Regions from separate parts of the Peribacillus sp. SRI_006 genome, predicted to be linked through region 2. Evidence: a T-box and tRNA genes for the amino acid it is inferred to sense, from the RefSeq annotation. Region 2 holds a T-box; the other regions hold tRNA genes.
What was found. A T-box is a leader RNA that pairs with one kind of tRNA and senses whether it is charged. The one in region 2 lies ahead of argS (arginine--tRNA ligase), so its partner is inferred to be a tRNA-Arg.
Positions count from the first base shown of each region.

Region 1: it encodes a tRNA-Arg, which carries the amino acid that the T-box ahead of argS (arginine--tRNA ligase) is inferred to sense. The anticodon was not compared.
Region 3: it encodes a tRNA-Arg, which carries the amino acid that the T-box ahead of argS (arginine--tRNA ligase) is inferred to sense. The anticodon was not compared.

Region 1 covers NZ_JBYCZT010000001.1:91,415-96,798, forward strand. The annotation lists gene AC2YHV_RS00425 (spore germination protein) at 1-860, shown strand, start outside; gene AC2YHV_RS00430 (Ger(x)C family spore germination protein) at 857-1,978, shown strand; gene AC2YHV_RS00435 (XTP/dITP diphosphatase) at 2,194-2,805, shown strand; gene AC2YHV_RS00440 (metallophosphoesterase) at 2,808-3,320, shown strand; tRNA gene AC2YHV_RS00445 (tRNA-Arg) at 3,495-3,568, shown strand; gene AC2YHV_RS00450 (hypothetical protein) at 3,744-3,944, shown strand; gene AC2YHV_RS00455 (DUF2087 domain-containing protein) at 4,954-5,384, shown strand, end outside.
Region 2 covers NZ_JBYCZT010000012.1:172,638-178,021, reverse strand. The annotation lists gene AC2YHV_RS18725 (DinB family protein) at 1-160, shown strand, start outside; gene desA (Delta(5) desaturase DesA) at 429-1,460, shown strand; gene AC2YHV_RS18715 (response regulator) at 1,554-2,096, shown strand; T-box leader at 2,164-2,382, shown strand; gene argS (arginine--tRNA ligase) at 2,417-4,096, shown strand; gene AC2YHV_RS18705 (hypothetical protein) at 4,179-4,601, opposite strand; gene AC2YHV_RS18700 (LacI family DNA-binding transcriptional regulator) at 4,830-5,384, shown strand, end outside.
Region 3 covers NZ_JBYCZT010000006.1:235,714-241,097, reverse strand. The annotation lists gene whiA (DNA-binding protein WhiA) at 1-836, shown strand, start outside; gene AC2YHV_RS10845 (HPr family phosphocarrier protein) at 857-1,114, shown strand; gene clpP (ATP-dependent Clp endopeptidase proteolytic subunit ClpP) at 1,216-1,821, opposite strand; tRNA gene AC2YHV_RS10835 (tRNA-Arg) at 2,111-2,182, shown strand; gene rpoN (RNA polymerase factor sigma-54) at 2,496-3,833, shown strand; gene AC2YHV_RS10825 (glutaredoxin family protein) at 3,843-4,091, shown strand; gene AC2YHV_RS10820 (sugar-binding transcriptional regulator) at 4,231-5,265, shown strand; gene gap (type I glyceraldehyde-3-phosphate dehydrogenase) at 5,298-5,384, shown strand, end outside.

The DNA of each region.
Region 1 (5,384 bases), on a different contig from region 2:
CTGATATCATAGTCAGCAGTTACCAAGTTGAAGAACTCTTATATGATACTCAATTTTCCATTTTCCCCTTAATGGAGTATATCGGTCGACCGGACTATGTTGTTGAATCCTTGAATCAAGGGCGCTTTGCCATCCTGGTAGACGGGAATCCCACAAGCTTGATCGGACCAACGAGTATTAATCAGTTACTTTATGCTGCCGATGACGCACATGCAAGCTTTTTTTACATTAGTTTTATGCGTATCATTCGTGTAGTCTCATTATTTGTAACGGTTACGTTACCGGGATTTTTTATAGCGTTGGTTACCTATCAATTCGACCAAATTCCCTTTTCGCTTCTTGCGACGATTTCAATCACGAGACAGGGATTACCCATACCTGCTTCTTTGGAGGCATTCGTAATGATCATATTGTTTGAACTATTTAAAGAAGCCGGTCTTCGCCTGCCAAAAGCTGTTGGTCCGACGGTTTCTGTATTGGGTGGATTGATTATAGGTGATGCAGCGATTCGGGCAGGGCTGACTTCACCCTCCATGCTCGTAGTAATTGCTGTTACAGTTCTCTCAAGCTATACCCTAATCAATCAGAATATCGCTGGGAATATCGTTCTTATAAGGTTATTCATATTTGCATGTTCAGCATTTCTAGGCTTGTTTGGATTCTTCATGGGAATATTTCTTATCTTGATTGTTGTGGTTTCCTTGGAAAGTTTCGGACAGCCTTTTGTGAATCCATTTTCCAAACCAAATAAATCGGACATGTTAAAAGTCTTATTCAAGCTTCCGTATGGGATGTTAAGGCAGCGGAATCAAGCTCTACAATCCAGTGATAATGAATCGCAAAAGGAGTCGGACAAATGAGAAAGCTAATTGCAGTCATGGTAATTGGCTGTCAACTTTTATTGACGACAGGCTGCTGGGGAATGAAGGAAATTCAAGCTCAAACATATGGATCCGCTCTAGGGATCGATTATAAAGAGGGTGAATTCATCTTATATTTTCAAGCATTGAATTTTGCGGATATAGCAAAACAAGAGGGGGCCACAGCATTACAAGAAAAAACCGGTGTTGTCATTGGGAAAGGTAAAGGGGAAAGTATCGAAGAAGCATTTACTGAATTGGAACAAAATGCAGCATTGCCACTTTATATCGGGCATGTTAACTCCTTCATTTTAAGTGAGGATGTAATCAATAAGAAAATGAAGGATTTCATTGAATATGTAGGGAAAGAGCCCTTATTGCGATACAATTCATGGCTGTTTGTTACAAACGAGGATATTAAAAAGGTGTTTAACGGTGATAGTTTCTTTAATCTTCCTAACTTATTCACGATCATTCAAAGGCCAGAGACCGTTATTAATGAAAACTATTTCATTTCCCCGTTAAAATTCAGTGAACTGGTTTCGAAATATTATCAACCGGTTGGTTCCATTTTAATTCCCTCAATGGTAATAAATGAGCATCATTACACAGACAGGGGGAAAGAAAAAAAGATACCAACGTTGAATGGCGGCTATGTTTTATCAAAACAACAGTATAAAGGGTTTGTAAGTAAACAAGATTTGACTGGTATGAAATGGGTTGAAAATAAGGCGACAGTCATGTTTTTTTCCCTGAATAAACAAAAGGTAAGTGTTGAAATCATGGACCCCAAAACAAACATCAAAGTATTGGAACAACAAAAGAAACCCTTATATGATTTAGAAGTTAAAGCAAATGGGATATTGAAACAGAATTTAGACAACTTGGATATGGAAAAAATCGAAAAAAAGGTAGAAATAAAAATTAAGCAAGATATTTTGAAGACATTGGAGACGGGGGGGAAAATCAATACAGACCTTTTTAACATAAGTGAAAAGGCATACAGATACCATGTCAATAAGTGGGATAATAAAATTATTAATTCCTTTGATAAGACTTCAATAAATAACATAAAAGTTAATATCCATATTGAACATAGTGAAAATTACAAACGTTAGTTTATAAGTTTCAGGTTATTGCAGGTGAGGGAGTTGTGTTAGACTTAACTTATCTGGAAAATTCAGCGGCTGTTGTTGATCATGATAGGCAGAGTTGAATCCGTCCGTTGGCACTGGAGAAGAAGCGGCTTTTACATATTTACGAATGACAGCAAATTCTTTCTCAGCCCCAAAGAGCTCCCGTGCCGATAAAATGAAAAAGGGTGAAATGAAAAATGAAGACAGTAATCATTGCAACGAAAAATAAAGGGAAAGCCAAGGAGTTCGAAAGCTTATTTTCCGCTAAAGGTTATGAAGTCAAAACACTTCTCGATGTACCGGATGCCCCGGATGTGGAGGAAACAGGCACGACCTTTGAAGAAAATGCGATCCTGAAGGCAGAGGCCATTGCCCATCAGCTAGGCCACTTTGTCATTGCTGATGACTCCGGATTGATTGTAGATGCATTGGAGGGCCGTCCAGGCGTTTATTCTGCCCGCTATGCTGGAGAGGCCAAGAGTGATGAAGCAAACACGGAAAAAGTCCTCCGCGAACTGGAAGGCGTGCCAAAAGAGGCTAGGACGGCGAGATTTTATTGTGCCTTGGCACTAGCGTCACCCAACCAGGAAACGATTACGGTATCGGGAACGATGGAAGGCTTGATCACGGAACAGCCCTCAGGAACGAATGGATTTGGTTATGATCCCATCTTTTTTGTAGAGGAACAGGGCAAAACAAACGCTGAATTGACAAAAGAGGAAAAAAACCAAATCAGCCACCGTGCCAACGCGTTGAGGGCTCTAGATGAAAAACTTGATCTATTTCTAAAAAGGGAAGAAGGAATGTGACGATGAAAGTGCTAATAATGAGTGACAGTCATGGCTTAACTCATGAAATCAGCATGATTGCCGAACGTCATAAACAAGAGGTCGCCGCCATGATCCATTGCGGTGATTCAGAGTTGGAAAGAAATGATCCTCACATGGCGGAGTTTTTGGCCGTTGGCGGGAATTGCGACTATGATTCGGCATATCCGGATGATATTGTGGAGAATATCTCAGGCAAGCGTTTCTTCGTTACGCATGGACACCTCTATAACATAAATATGACCTTGATGAACCTATCTTATAAAAGTGAGGAGACAGGAGCGGATATTATTTGCTTTGGTCACTCCCATGCTCCAGGTTCAGAGTGGATTGACGGCAAGCTCTTCATCAACCCGGGAAGCATACGGCAGCCGCGGGGACGAAAAGAGAAAACCTATGCCATTTTGGAGATTGGAAATGACCAACTTGAAATCATCTATTATGACCTTGAAGGAAAAATCGTTGAGGATTTAAGAAATGCTTATCAAATGGAATGACTTCATGTATAATGAACAGGAAGCGTTTTTCCCCGCTTCCTGGTTCTTTAAAAAAAGAAAAAAACTTTTTTTGAAAAACCGTTGACTTCCTTTTGATATCCTACTATAATAAGAAGTGTCCTAAGGGAACAGTTAAGGTAATACATAAGTTTTACCGCAACTTATATCATAAACGTCTCAGTAGCTCAGCTGGATAGAGCAACGCCCTTCTAAGGCGTCGGTCGGGAGTTCGAATCTCTCCTGGGACACTAACTTAAAAAGCCAAAACCTTCTAAAGGTTTTGGCTTTTTTACTTTTTTGGGTGTTTAAGCTAACGAGGGTCATTTTGATTTGCATCCTTTTAACCATGAAATTTTTTATTTATATTTATCGCAGGTGGATGACCATTTATGTCGAACTTGTAATAAATAAGGAGATGTTTAAATGAATAAAGATAGATTATTCAAGTTCATTCAAACTTCCACTCGGGGCAATTTCTTCTCAGTCGAAATAACCGAAGATGGAACAGAAGTGGTCCAATTAGCCAAGGAGTTGGAAAAAGAAGGAAGAATCAAGTTGAGGGAATGTAAACGAAAAGAAAAAGGTGTTTATCTGGAAGGAATACTTAAATTTGTGCCTAGCTAATACTTAATGAGCTCTGCGAAGGATGTTTATTAGGAATTTCATAAAACATCCTTCGCCGACAAAATGGGAATCGGAGACCGAACAGTGAGGTGAGGGTTAAAAAAATTCATGAACGGTCGAATATTGTGTGGTTTGCTCAGGTCTTTATGTTCTTAACTGTAATCCTCACTGGATTTAAGAAATTTGCACAGCGCTACTGCCGAATAACTGGCAGCCGAGACACCAAAAGTGCTTGCTTTAATGCGACTTGGCAGACAATCGGCGGAAAGGGAGCGAATTTCCGAAATCAACTCCAACTTTCTCAAATAAAAAACTGTAGGCAAAAAGATTTCTATCTGAATTTTTAAACATAGTTGACTGTGTTGGGTGTGCGAGACTCCTGCGGGAATAGCGGTGCCTGGGGCTACGTTCAATTTGTACAAGCTAAAAGAACTGTAGGTAAAATCTACTTACATCGAATTTTGTCAGCAGCTGAGGCATCCATACTTGGATGTCTTTTTTTCGATATCAAATTCTATTTAAGGTTTGGAGATTTTTTTTATGATTTCACGGTTTTTGATTATTGCCGTATTCAATTCTTCGACGGGTGAACTTTTTTCATCAGCTTCACTCAGCTGCATCGATTGTTTTTGTATAAGTGATTCAATCGTGAGACCTTGAATTGTTCGGATACATGTTGTAATGCCATGTGCAAATCGGTGTTATGGATCGATGGGATCGACTCATTTTCCTCTTTCGATAAGATATCCTCCTCTAAAGCTTATTCACGTTTATAAAGCATATTATTGGGAAAATTCTGCTTATTACTCATGATACTAAATCGGCATAGTGCCATGGGAACCGTAAAGTGGAAGGTGAATCCCTTATCAGCTTTATGTTATGATGCCCCTCTGACTAAGAAGGCCATAATTTGCTGGAGTTATAAAAAATAGAAAAAACATTGACATAATACAAACAAATCAATATTATGTTTATTATATTATAAACTTTATAGGGAAGTGTTTGTTTAATGAAGGACGCGGAAATGTTTTGGAGCGCATCTCAGGATGAGCTTAAACAAGGGTACATCGAAGGTGAGAATCAATATGTTTGTTTACTGTGTGGAAATGCAGTTGAAAAGGGGATCGTATACCCGAAAGATGGAGTTCTTTATGAAGCGAAGAGGTATATGCGCATTCATATTGAACATGCGCACAGCTCGGTTTTTGAATACTTGATTGATCTCGATAAAAAACTTACAGGTCTCACCGACCATCAAAACCGTCTCCTTCGCCTTTTTTACCAAGGGAAAAATGATGCCGAGGTTCAGGAGGAAATGGGAATTGGCAGTCCTTCCACGATTCGGAACCATCGCTTTGTGTTGAAAGAGAAAGAGCGTCAGGCTAAGTTGTTTTTAGCCCTGATGGAACTTTTGAAAGATAAAGATGAACACGCGCCGGC
Region 2 (5,384 bases):
AGCTGGCGGACAAATGAAAACAAGTGCAGCCGAACTGGTACCGCATGTCGTGAATCATGGAACCTATCATCGCGGCAATATCACGGCCATGCTGCGCCAAATGGGTTATGCCTCAACTTCGACGGATTATGGTCTTTATTTATTTTTAAAAGGAGAGTAACGGGCCTTCATTTGCTTACTGATGGGACTGTAAGCATTGACAGTCCTGTTCTTAAAGTAAGGCCGCCTGTTATTTTGAAGATAAAGAAATCCTATATTTGTGTACAGGTTAACCGGTTCTTCCTGGTTGGCCTTTTTTACGTTTGTCACTGGAAATGACTTGTACATGACATTTGTCATCTTCTAGTCATGACACCTGGTACTAATAAAATCAGGTTGGATTCTTTATACTATGGATAACGACAAATAAAAGGAAGTGCAATTGAAATATGACCTTGCAAAATACGAAATCCTTGAAAAAACAAATTGCTCCTTTTGAACAATCAACGACAAAGCAAAGTATATGGCAGATCATCAATACCTTGGGGCCGTTCATCATTTTATGGTACCTAGCATATATAAGTCTTTCCGTTTCTTATTGGTTAGCTTTAATCCCAGCTGTGTTTGCTGCAGGATTCTTGACGAGAATATTCATCATTTTTCATGATTGTACGCATCATTCATTTTTCAAAGACCGCCGTGCGAATAGAATCGTCGGTACGATCATGGGTGTTTTGACTTTATTCCCGTTTGATCAATGGGGACATGAGCATTCTGTGCATCACGCAACAAGCGGTAATTTGGATAAGCGGGGTACAGGTGATATTTGGACCCTTACGGTAGATGAGTATTTGGCTGCACCGTTTAAACTTCGTTTTGCTTATCGTTTTTATCGTAATCCGTTGGTCATGTTTGGTTTGGGGCCGATTTATGTTTTCCTTCTTAAAAATAGATTTAACCGTAAAGGTGCTAGAAAGAAGGAAAAAAATAATACGTATTTGACGAATGTATTAATCGTCGTTTTTGCGGCATTGCTTTGCCTGGCAGTAGGCTGGCAGTCGTTCCTTCTGGTACAAGGTTCCATTTTCATGATTTCCGGTTCAATCGGCATTTGGCTGTTTTACGTCCAGCACACATTCGAGGACTCTTATTTTGAAGAAAATGAAGAGTGGGAATATGTATTGGCAGCAGTGGAGGGAAGTTCTTTTTATAAGCTTCCAAAACTGATGCAGTTCCTTACTGGCAATATCGGTTACCATCATGTTCATCATTTAAGTCCAAGGGTGCCTAACTATAAATTGGAAATGGCGCATAATAATACGCAGCCTTTAGAGAACGTTCCGACGATCACTCTTGCGACAAGCTTGCGCTCACTCCGTTTCCGTTTATGGGATGAGGAATCCAAGAATTTCGTCAGTTTCAAGGACATAAAATATTTAACGAAAAAAAGTGTTCCCGCTCAAGTGAAATCTGAACTGTAACGTTCATGTATCATTCAAGACTCCCTTAATAATCCTCGGATTTGGGGAGTCTTTGTTTCATATAAGGAACTCGATAAAGGAGAGAACTTAAAAATGATTCGAATTGTCATTGCAGAAAATCAGCAAATGCTTTTAGAGGCAATAAGTTCTCTACTCAATCTTGAAGAAGATATAGAAATTGTCGGGCAAGCCAGTAACGGAGAAGAAGCGATGGCTCTTGTACAGCAATTACGGCCTGATGTTTGCATCTTGGATATGGAGATGCCTGTAATGAGCGGACTTGAGGCAGCGGAAGCATTAAGGTCATTTGAATGCAAAGTGGTCATTTTAACGACATTTCGAAGGACTGGTTATTTTCAACTCGCATTAAAGGCTGATGTAAGTGGTTATTTATTGAAGGATAACCCGGGTGAAGAGTTAGTCTGCTCGATTCGCAGCATAATGGATGGCAAGCGAATATACTCCCCAGAGCTTATTGATGGGCCTACCAGCCATAATGGCCGGGAAATGGGAGTGTTAGGGCTGTTAGCCGATGGTCCATCCAATATTGAGCCGTCCAATCAAAGCGGCACAATTGGGACAGTACGGAAGTATTTTTCGACGATCAAGGATAAAATGAAGTTACCGGCTGGTTAGGATTTGTTTCTTAAATTGTGTTGACACGTTTTTTTAAATTGTGTACGATGGATTAAATTATAATATTGAAAATTCTGTGATGAAGAGAGTAGTTCATTTTGAAATGGAAAGCGAGTTAGGGATGGTGGGAGCCTAATGCAGGTCGGATGAATGAAGCGCACTTTGGAGAAATTTCTTGAAACGTTCAGTAGGGAATATCGGGGAGTCACCTCGTTAACAATGGAAAGTGGCCGCAATTTGTGGCAACTAGAGTGGTACCACGGGAATTCATGCTCTCGTCTCTTATTTAGAGGCGGGGGCTTTTTTGTTTAGGAGGGAAAATGTCGATGAATAAACCAATTGCAGAATTGATTTCAACTGCTTTGAACAATGAAATGCCAGCAAGTGAAATAGAAAAATTAATGGAAAAGCCGAAATTGATGGAGTTAGGTGATGTCGCCTTCCCATGCTTTACTCTTGCGAAAAAATTCAAAAAATCGCCTCAGGTGATTGCGTCGGAAATAGCTCAACAACTAAACAGTACGTTGATTCAAGAAGTGAACGTAGTGGGAGGTTATCTGAATATCTTCGTCAATCAACAGATGGTGACGGAAAACGTGCTGCAAACGATATTAAGGGAAAAGGATCAGTATGGTTCGATGCAGCCTGGACAGGGAAATGTCGTGATTGATTATTCCTCCCCGAATATTGCCAAGCCTTTTTCCATGGGGCACTTACGCTCTACGGTCATAGGAAATGCACTGGCCAACATTGCCGAAAAAAATGGCTACAATGCCGTGCGTATCAATCATTTAGGAGATTGGGGCACGCAATTCGGCAAGTTGATTGTCGCGTATAAGCTGTGGGGAGACAAAGAGGCAATCGAAGCTTCGCCGATTCAGGAATTATTGAAAATCTATGTGAAGTTCCATGAAAGAGCAGAAACCGATGAATCGTTGAATGACCAAGCACGAGCAAGCTTCAAGTCGCTTGAAGACGGGGACGAGGAAGCACTGGCATTGTGGAAATGGTTCAGGGATGCGTCTTTAAAAGAATTCGAGACGATTTATGATTTATTGGGCATCCGTTTTGATTCCTATGCCGGCGAAGCATTTTACAATGATAAAATGGATGCGGTTGTCGGGGAACTAAAAGAAAAAGGCCTGCTTGCCCTTTCAGAAGGTGCCTATGTCGTGCAATTGGAAGATATGCCGCCTTGTTTGATTACGAAAACCGATGGTGCGACACTTTATGCCACACGTGATTTAGCTGCAGCCATGTATCGTAAAAAACAGTATGAGGCAAAGAAGACATTTTATGTGGTCGGAAATGAACAATCCCTGCACTTTAAACAACTCTTTAACGTCATTGAAAAAATGGGGTATGAGTGGTCAAAAGACTTACAGCACGTAGCATTTGGCATGATGCTAAAAGACGGTAAGAAAATGTCGACCCGTAAAGGGAAAGTCGTGCTGCTTGCGGATGTATTGGCAGAGGCGATCGAAACTGCGAAGCGCAATATTGAAGAAAAAAATCAAGCGCTTGAACAGAAAGAACTGGTTGCAAGACAGGTCGGTGTCGGAGCGGTAATCTTTAATGATTTAAAAAATAACCGCATGAACGATATTGATTTTTCATTAGAGCAAATGATGAATTTTGAGGGAGAAACGGGCCCATATGTACAGTACACATATGCGCGAATTTCCTCCTTGCTTGAAAAAGGTGATTTTAAAGAGCAGGCCATCCAATATGAAGCTTTAGGCGAATATGCGTGGCCAGTCATCCAGCTGCTGGAGCAATACCCGATCATTGTCCAAAAATCATTTGAACAAGCCGATCCATCACAAATCGCGAAATTCAGCTTGCATGTATCGCGTGCATTCAATAAGTATTATGCACATTCGAAAATCCTAGTGGAAGATGAATGGAAACAAATGAAGCTCTCATTCGCTTTTTCCGTTGCGATCGTATTGAAGGATGCGCTAAGTTTATTGGGAATTTCAACGCCGAATAAAATGTAATGCATGTCTATAAAAGGAGCCATTTTGTTTCAAAATGGCTCCATAATTTATCAGATATATCCTTGCATGAACGTAAGCTCTTTTATTTTAGAAGAAAAGTATCTGTCTTGGGCTGTCCTTTTTTCTCCCATGTAATATGCAACTTGTACACATGCTCTTTTTTTGGAGGATCACCCAAATAAAAATCCGTTGATAACGGATTTAATTTTGTAACAGAGCCATCTTCACTTTTTCCTTCTGTAAATCCCTTATGTTCCACTACTATTTTTCCATTATCAGTAAAGGTTACTACTTTTATCTTGACCTTGCCACCAGACTTTTGTTGAAGATGTCCAATCCATCCGCCAACTGTTTCATCAGAGTTTTTCTTATAATTTGCTTTCCACATACCATTATCAGATGTGCCTCCAATTGCAATACTGGAATAATACAAATAACCTCCGATAGCAACACCCATACATATAACTACAACAAGTAACCATTTTGAATATTTATTTTTCATCAAAAAAAGCCTTCCCCTCTCTGTAACTGTTTATATTATACAGTTTAGTTAATATATTTTAGTATAGGGAAATGAAGGAGTGCGGTGAAAAAAAACAACGGGCTGTCAGCTTAGCTACGCATTTTCAGCGGAAGAAAAAGAATTTGAATAAAATGGATTGACATTCATTGGTAATGTGTTAATATTTATAAAAATGGAAGCGGTTCCAAAATTCGCGAATGGATGAATGTAATGGTTAAACAAGAAAACGTAAAGGTTACAATTTACGATGTTGCTAGAGAAGCAGGTGTTTCAAAGACCTCTGTTTCCCGGTATTTAGGGGGGAGATTTGATGAACTCTCTGACAAAACCCGTAAGAAAATCGAGCTGGCAATCAACAAAATGGATTACCGCCCAAACACGATGGCAAGAGGGCTCAAAAGCAATAAGAGTTATTTGATTGGAATCATCGTGGCGGACATCAACAATCCATATACGACGGCCATCCTTCGGGGGGCTGAGGATATATGCAGCCAGAATGGATATAATCTGATGATTTGCAATTCGGATAATAACCCCGAGAAGGAAAGAGGCTATTTTGATATGCTTTTATCCCATCGCATCGACGGGCTTATCATTCATACGACTGGCGGTAATCACGACATGCTAAAACAGATGCAAGAGCAAAAGACCCCGATCATCCTTTTGGATCGGAAGGTGCCAGATCTTGAAATCGATACGGTAGGATTGGATAATTTTCAGGCTACTTCACAAGCGGTCAATTATTTGGTTGGCCAAAACTATGAA
Region 3 (5,384 bases), on a different contig from region 2:
GGAAGCTTGTTGTGGATATTCAAACTGAGAATGCTGCGATTGCCAGAAGGATTTATACGCTGCTTAAAAAAAGTTATGAGGTCCAGGTCGAGCTGTTGGTCCGTAAGAAGATGAAGCTTAAAAAGAACAATGTATATATTGTCAGGATGTCATCCGGAGGGCAGCGGGTTTTAACCGATTTGGAAATTTTAGGCGATGGCTTTGAAATTCTCCATGATATATCCGATACTATTGTTGGGAAGAAATGCTGTAAGCGTTCTTATCTAAGAGGTGCATTTCTTGCAGGGGGTTCGGTAAACAATCCGGAAACGTCTTCCTATCACCTTGAGATTTTCTCACTTTATAAAGAGCACAATGATGCACTTTGTGAGCTAATGAATAAGTTTGGCTTGAAGGCCAAGACACTTGAACGCAAGAAGGGGTACATCATTTATTTGAAAGAAGCCGAAAAGATTGCCGAGTTTTTAAGTATAGTTGGCGCCCATTCAGCTTTATTAAGGTTCGAGGATGTACGGATTGTCCGTGATATGCGTAATTCAGTGAATCGGCTTGTGAATTGTGAAACAGCCAATTTGAACAAAACGATCGGGGCATCATTGCGACAGGTTGAAAATATCCATTATATCGAGGATACGGTAGGACTTAGCATTTTACCGGATAAGCTTCGGGAAATTGCGGAGCTTAGGATAGCGTTTCAGGATATAACCTTAAAGGAACTTGGGGAAATGGTATCCGGGGGAACCATCAGTAAGTCCGGGATTAATCACCGATTGCGAAAGATTGATGAAATAGCTGACAGGCTCCGTGGGGGAGAGGCTATTGCTGCGAAAAAATAAAGCTAACAGGGGAGATCAAGATGGTGGAGAAACAAGTTGAGGTAAAATTGAAAACGGGTTTGCAAGCTCGGCCGGCGGCTCTTTTTGTACAAGAAGCTAACCGCTTTCATTCAGATGTTTTTCTTGAAAAAGAAGGAAAGAAAGTGAATGCAAAAAGTATAATGGGATTAATGAGCCTTGCCATCAGTTCTGGTGTGTCCGTGAAGTTAATCATTGAAGGACGCGATGAAAAAGAAGCATTAGAAGCATTGGAAGAGTTCGTTCAGCAAGAGGGTTAAAAAAGGGGATGCCTAAATGTGCATCCTTTTCTTTTATCATGGAAAAAAAGGCTCCGGAAGTCGCTTATGGCGATGTCCGGAGCCTTTCTTTTGTTGCAGGATTACTTAGAGTTTTTATCATCAAGAACGCTGCGCGTGATGACTTTGTCAATCAAGCCATATTCAAGAGCTCTTTCGGAAGTCATGAAGTTATCACGTTCCGTATCTCTTTGAAGGACTTCGATAGGTTGACCCGTACGTTCTGCCAAGATTTGGTTCAGTTTATCTTTCAAGTGAAGGATACGGCGGGCAGCAATTTCAATTTCCGTAGCTTGACCTTGAGCTCCTCCAAGTGGTTGGTGAATCATGACTTCACTGTTTGGCAATGCATAACGTTTGCCTTTTTCGCCAGCGGCCAATAGGAAAGCACCCATGGAAGCGGCCATACCGATGCATACTGTCGAAACATTAGGTTTGATATATTGCATAGTATCGTAAATGGCCATACCGGAAGTGATGCTTCCGCCAGGGCTGTTGATGTATAGAGTGATATCTTTTTCAGGATTTTCCGCTTCTAAAAATAGTAATTGAGCAACAATGGAGTTGGAAACATTATCGTCAATTGCACTTCCTAGCATAATGATCCGGTCTTTTAATAAACGGGAGTAAATATCGTAGGCACGCTCCCCACGACTTGTTTGTTCGATAACTGTAGGAATTAAATTCATGTTCATTTCCTCCTTCGATTAAGAGAATCATTTAAATTCTTTATGTATGTATGATACACTTTTTGGTCAATTTAGGTCAAACAAAACAAACCCTATTATGGATAATTTGTTCGACAATTTTCTGGCTAAGGCTCCTTCCTGATAGAATGTTTTATATATTATGCCGCACAGGGATGAATTTCCACATTACCCATAATACCCAAATGATAAAGTTTTAAACCTGATAACCCTTGCAAAGGAGGGAATTCTATCATATAATGAAGTCTGTTGAAAACATATTTTCTATTACGCCCTCGTAGTGCAACGGATAGAACGCAAGCCTCCGAAGCTTGAAATGCAGGTTCGATTCCTGCCGAGGGCATTACCAATCTTCTGCTTAATAAAGTGGGGGATTTTTTATTGGTCATTTTTAGGAGAGTTAAAATTTTTGCCGAATTTGCTCATTTTCCGTAATATTCCATCGAATCCTGTAATGTCGATCCTGTCTTGAAAATATTCGCCCACACTATTGAAAAATGGTGATTTTTCAATAAAAGTAGTTGTTAAATTTGCGTTTCTAACATATAGTATTTAAAACAAATAAACTATTCAGAAAAAAACGTAAGCGTTTTCATGGGTTTTTGTGTAGAATTTTCTCCTGATAATGTAAAATGGAGTGGGGGAGGGATGAATCGATGAGTATGAATATGAAAGCAGGACTTTTTCAACAGCAAACATTAAAGATGGCAATGACCCAGGAGCTCATGCAAGCTATTACATTGCTGCAATACTCCTCGCAGGAGCTATCGGCTTTTTTAGAAAATAAAATGGTGGAGAACCCATTACTGTCAATAGATCAGCCAACATCTTCTTTATTTCAGCCAACTTTTGACCGCAAAAAAGGTAAACGGACTCTTAAAAATACGTATGATGCCAACTATTGGATTGAACAGATCAGTGAAGATACCATATCGCTGGAACAGCATATCATGTCCCAAGTGAATCACCAGCAGTTTTCCGGTGAGCAGCAAAAGGCAATGCTTCTATTAATTCATAACCTTGATGAAAACGGTTACTTAAGGACTCAGCTGGATGATATATGCATCCCAGGCATATCTCCGGCCGTTTTGGAAGAGTGTCTCTCGATTTTACAGGAACTCGAACCGCATGGCATCGGAGCGAGGAATCTTCAAGAGTGCCTTTTGCTTCAAGTGAAAGCAGAAGGGGAGAATCTGCTGGCAGAATCGATCATAGAAAACCATTTCCTCGATTTTGCTGAAAAGCGCTGGAAAGACCTAAGTAAGAAAATCGGTGTTACACTGAAGGAGATTCAAGAGGTCTTTGATTATGTCCAGACGTTGAACCCGCGTCCGGCATCACTCTTTTTTCAGGAAAAACCTTCTTATATAGTGCCGGATGTGGTCGTGGAAGTTCGGGATGGCATGCTGCTTGTCGGGAATTATGATGGTAACACACCCAATCTTAATGTGGATAAAGGGTATTTAAACCGAATGAAGAGCCATAAAGATCAGGGAGTTCAGCGGTTTATCCAGGATAAGTGGCAGGAATACCAATGGATCTCCAGGGGAATCCAACAGAGAAAAGAAACGATATTGAAGGTTATTCAGTGCATCGTCGAAAAACAGCCGGCGTGCTTTCATCATGGCCTGAACTATTTGAAGCCGATGACGATGAAAGAAATCGCAGACGAACTTGGCATACATGAGTCCACAGTAAGCCGGGCAGTTAAGGGGAAGTACGTACAGACACCATTTGGCACGATAGAGATGCGGATATTTTTCACTACTTCTTTACAGTCGGTCGGCCTTGATGAGGATATGTCGGGCATGCAAGCGAAAAAGAGCCTCCAGGCAGCCATCAATGGGGAAAATAAACAAAAGCCGCTTTCGGATCAAGACTTGGCAGAACGGCTGAAGGAAGAGCATGGAATTATCCTGGCACGCCGAACCGTTGCCAAGTACCGGGAACAATTAGGGATCCCTTCTTCATCAAAACGAAAAAGATATGACTGAAAAGGGTGAGTGGTTTTGGAAACGAACGCGTTTGTTTTATATAGTAGGGATAAATGCCCGTTATGTGATAAAGCCAAGCAGGTACTCGAAGAAGTGAAAGTGGAGTCAGGCATAGGCTATAAGGAAATCGATATCCATACCGATGATGATTTGCTTGAGAGATTCGGGCTGATGATTCCTGTCGTTGAATGGAAAGATGAAATCGTTCAGTTCGGAAACGTTGATAAATCAGCTCTAAATAGGCTTTTGGAAAAATAATTTTTCAAATCATTTGAAGAAACATTCCGTTCCTGCTAGAATAAAATATGTAGCAGGAATATTTTTTTGTTTTAAGTGGGACAGAAAATGACTACGCGGGACGTTAAATGTCCAACTTAACTTTTTAGGAGTTTTAAATATGCGTACATTACTCGAGGTACAAAGAAAATTATTGCCCGATTTCCTTTTGGTTATGCAAAAAAGATATGATATCCTGCGTTATATCAAAATGATGCAGCCGGTTGGAAGGCGCAGTCTGTCCGTGAGCCTTAATTTGACAGAGCGGACGCTTAGAGGCGAGGTTGATTTTCTGAAAAGTCAGAACCTGGTTAACATCTTCAGCTCTGGCATGACGCTGACTGATGAAGGGATTGAAATCCTGGATAAGTTAGAAGGAATAATGCGTGAAGTAATGGGTATAGACATAATGGAAAAGCAATTGCAGGATTTGTTACAAGTGGATGAAGTCATAATTGTCTCAGGAAATTGTGATGAAACCCCATGGGTGAAAAAAGAATTGGGTAAAGCTTGTGCAAACCGTATGAAACGAGAATGGAACTCAAAGAATATCATTGCGGTTACTGGCGGATCGACAATGGCCGAAGTGGCTAATTCGTTGTCACCTGATGAAGGATCCAGGAAATTGACATTTGTCCCAGCACGCGGGGGAATTGGTGAAGCGGTGCAGAATCAGGCCAATACGATTGTCGAAAAAATGGCACAGAAGGCTCAAGCCTCCTACAGAGTGTTATATGTACCCGATCAATTAAGCGGTGAGGTTTATGCATCATTTCAGAAGGAACCTGCAATTAAAGAAGTGATTTCCCAAATCAAGTCTGCCGATATGATCATTCATGGAATCGGTGATGCCATGGCGATGGCAGAGAGAAGAAATTCTTCGCCAGAAATGTTAAAGAAGCTGTTAGATGGAAATGCTGTAGGAGAGGCATTCGGTTATTATTACGATGAAAACGGCAAAGTTGTTCATAAAGTTTTGACAGTCGGCATCCAGTTAGATGATCTTAGCCCTGAAAAGCGAGTGATAACTGTGGCAGGTGGCAAAACTAAAGCAAAGGCTATCCGTTCCTACATGAAAGGCGCACCTTCATCGACCGTTTTGATCACGGATGAAGCTGCGGCACAAGAGTTAATTCAGGGGAATTACACCCCTTAATATATTTGCGAACTTAAAAGGAGGAATTTTTCATGGCAGTAAAAGTTGGTATTAATGGTTTTGGACGTATTGGACGTAATGTATTTCGTGCAGCATTGAGTAATCCTGGGGTAGAGATT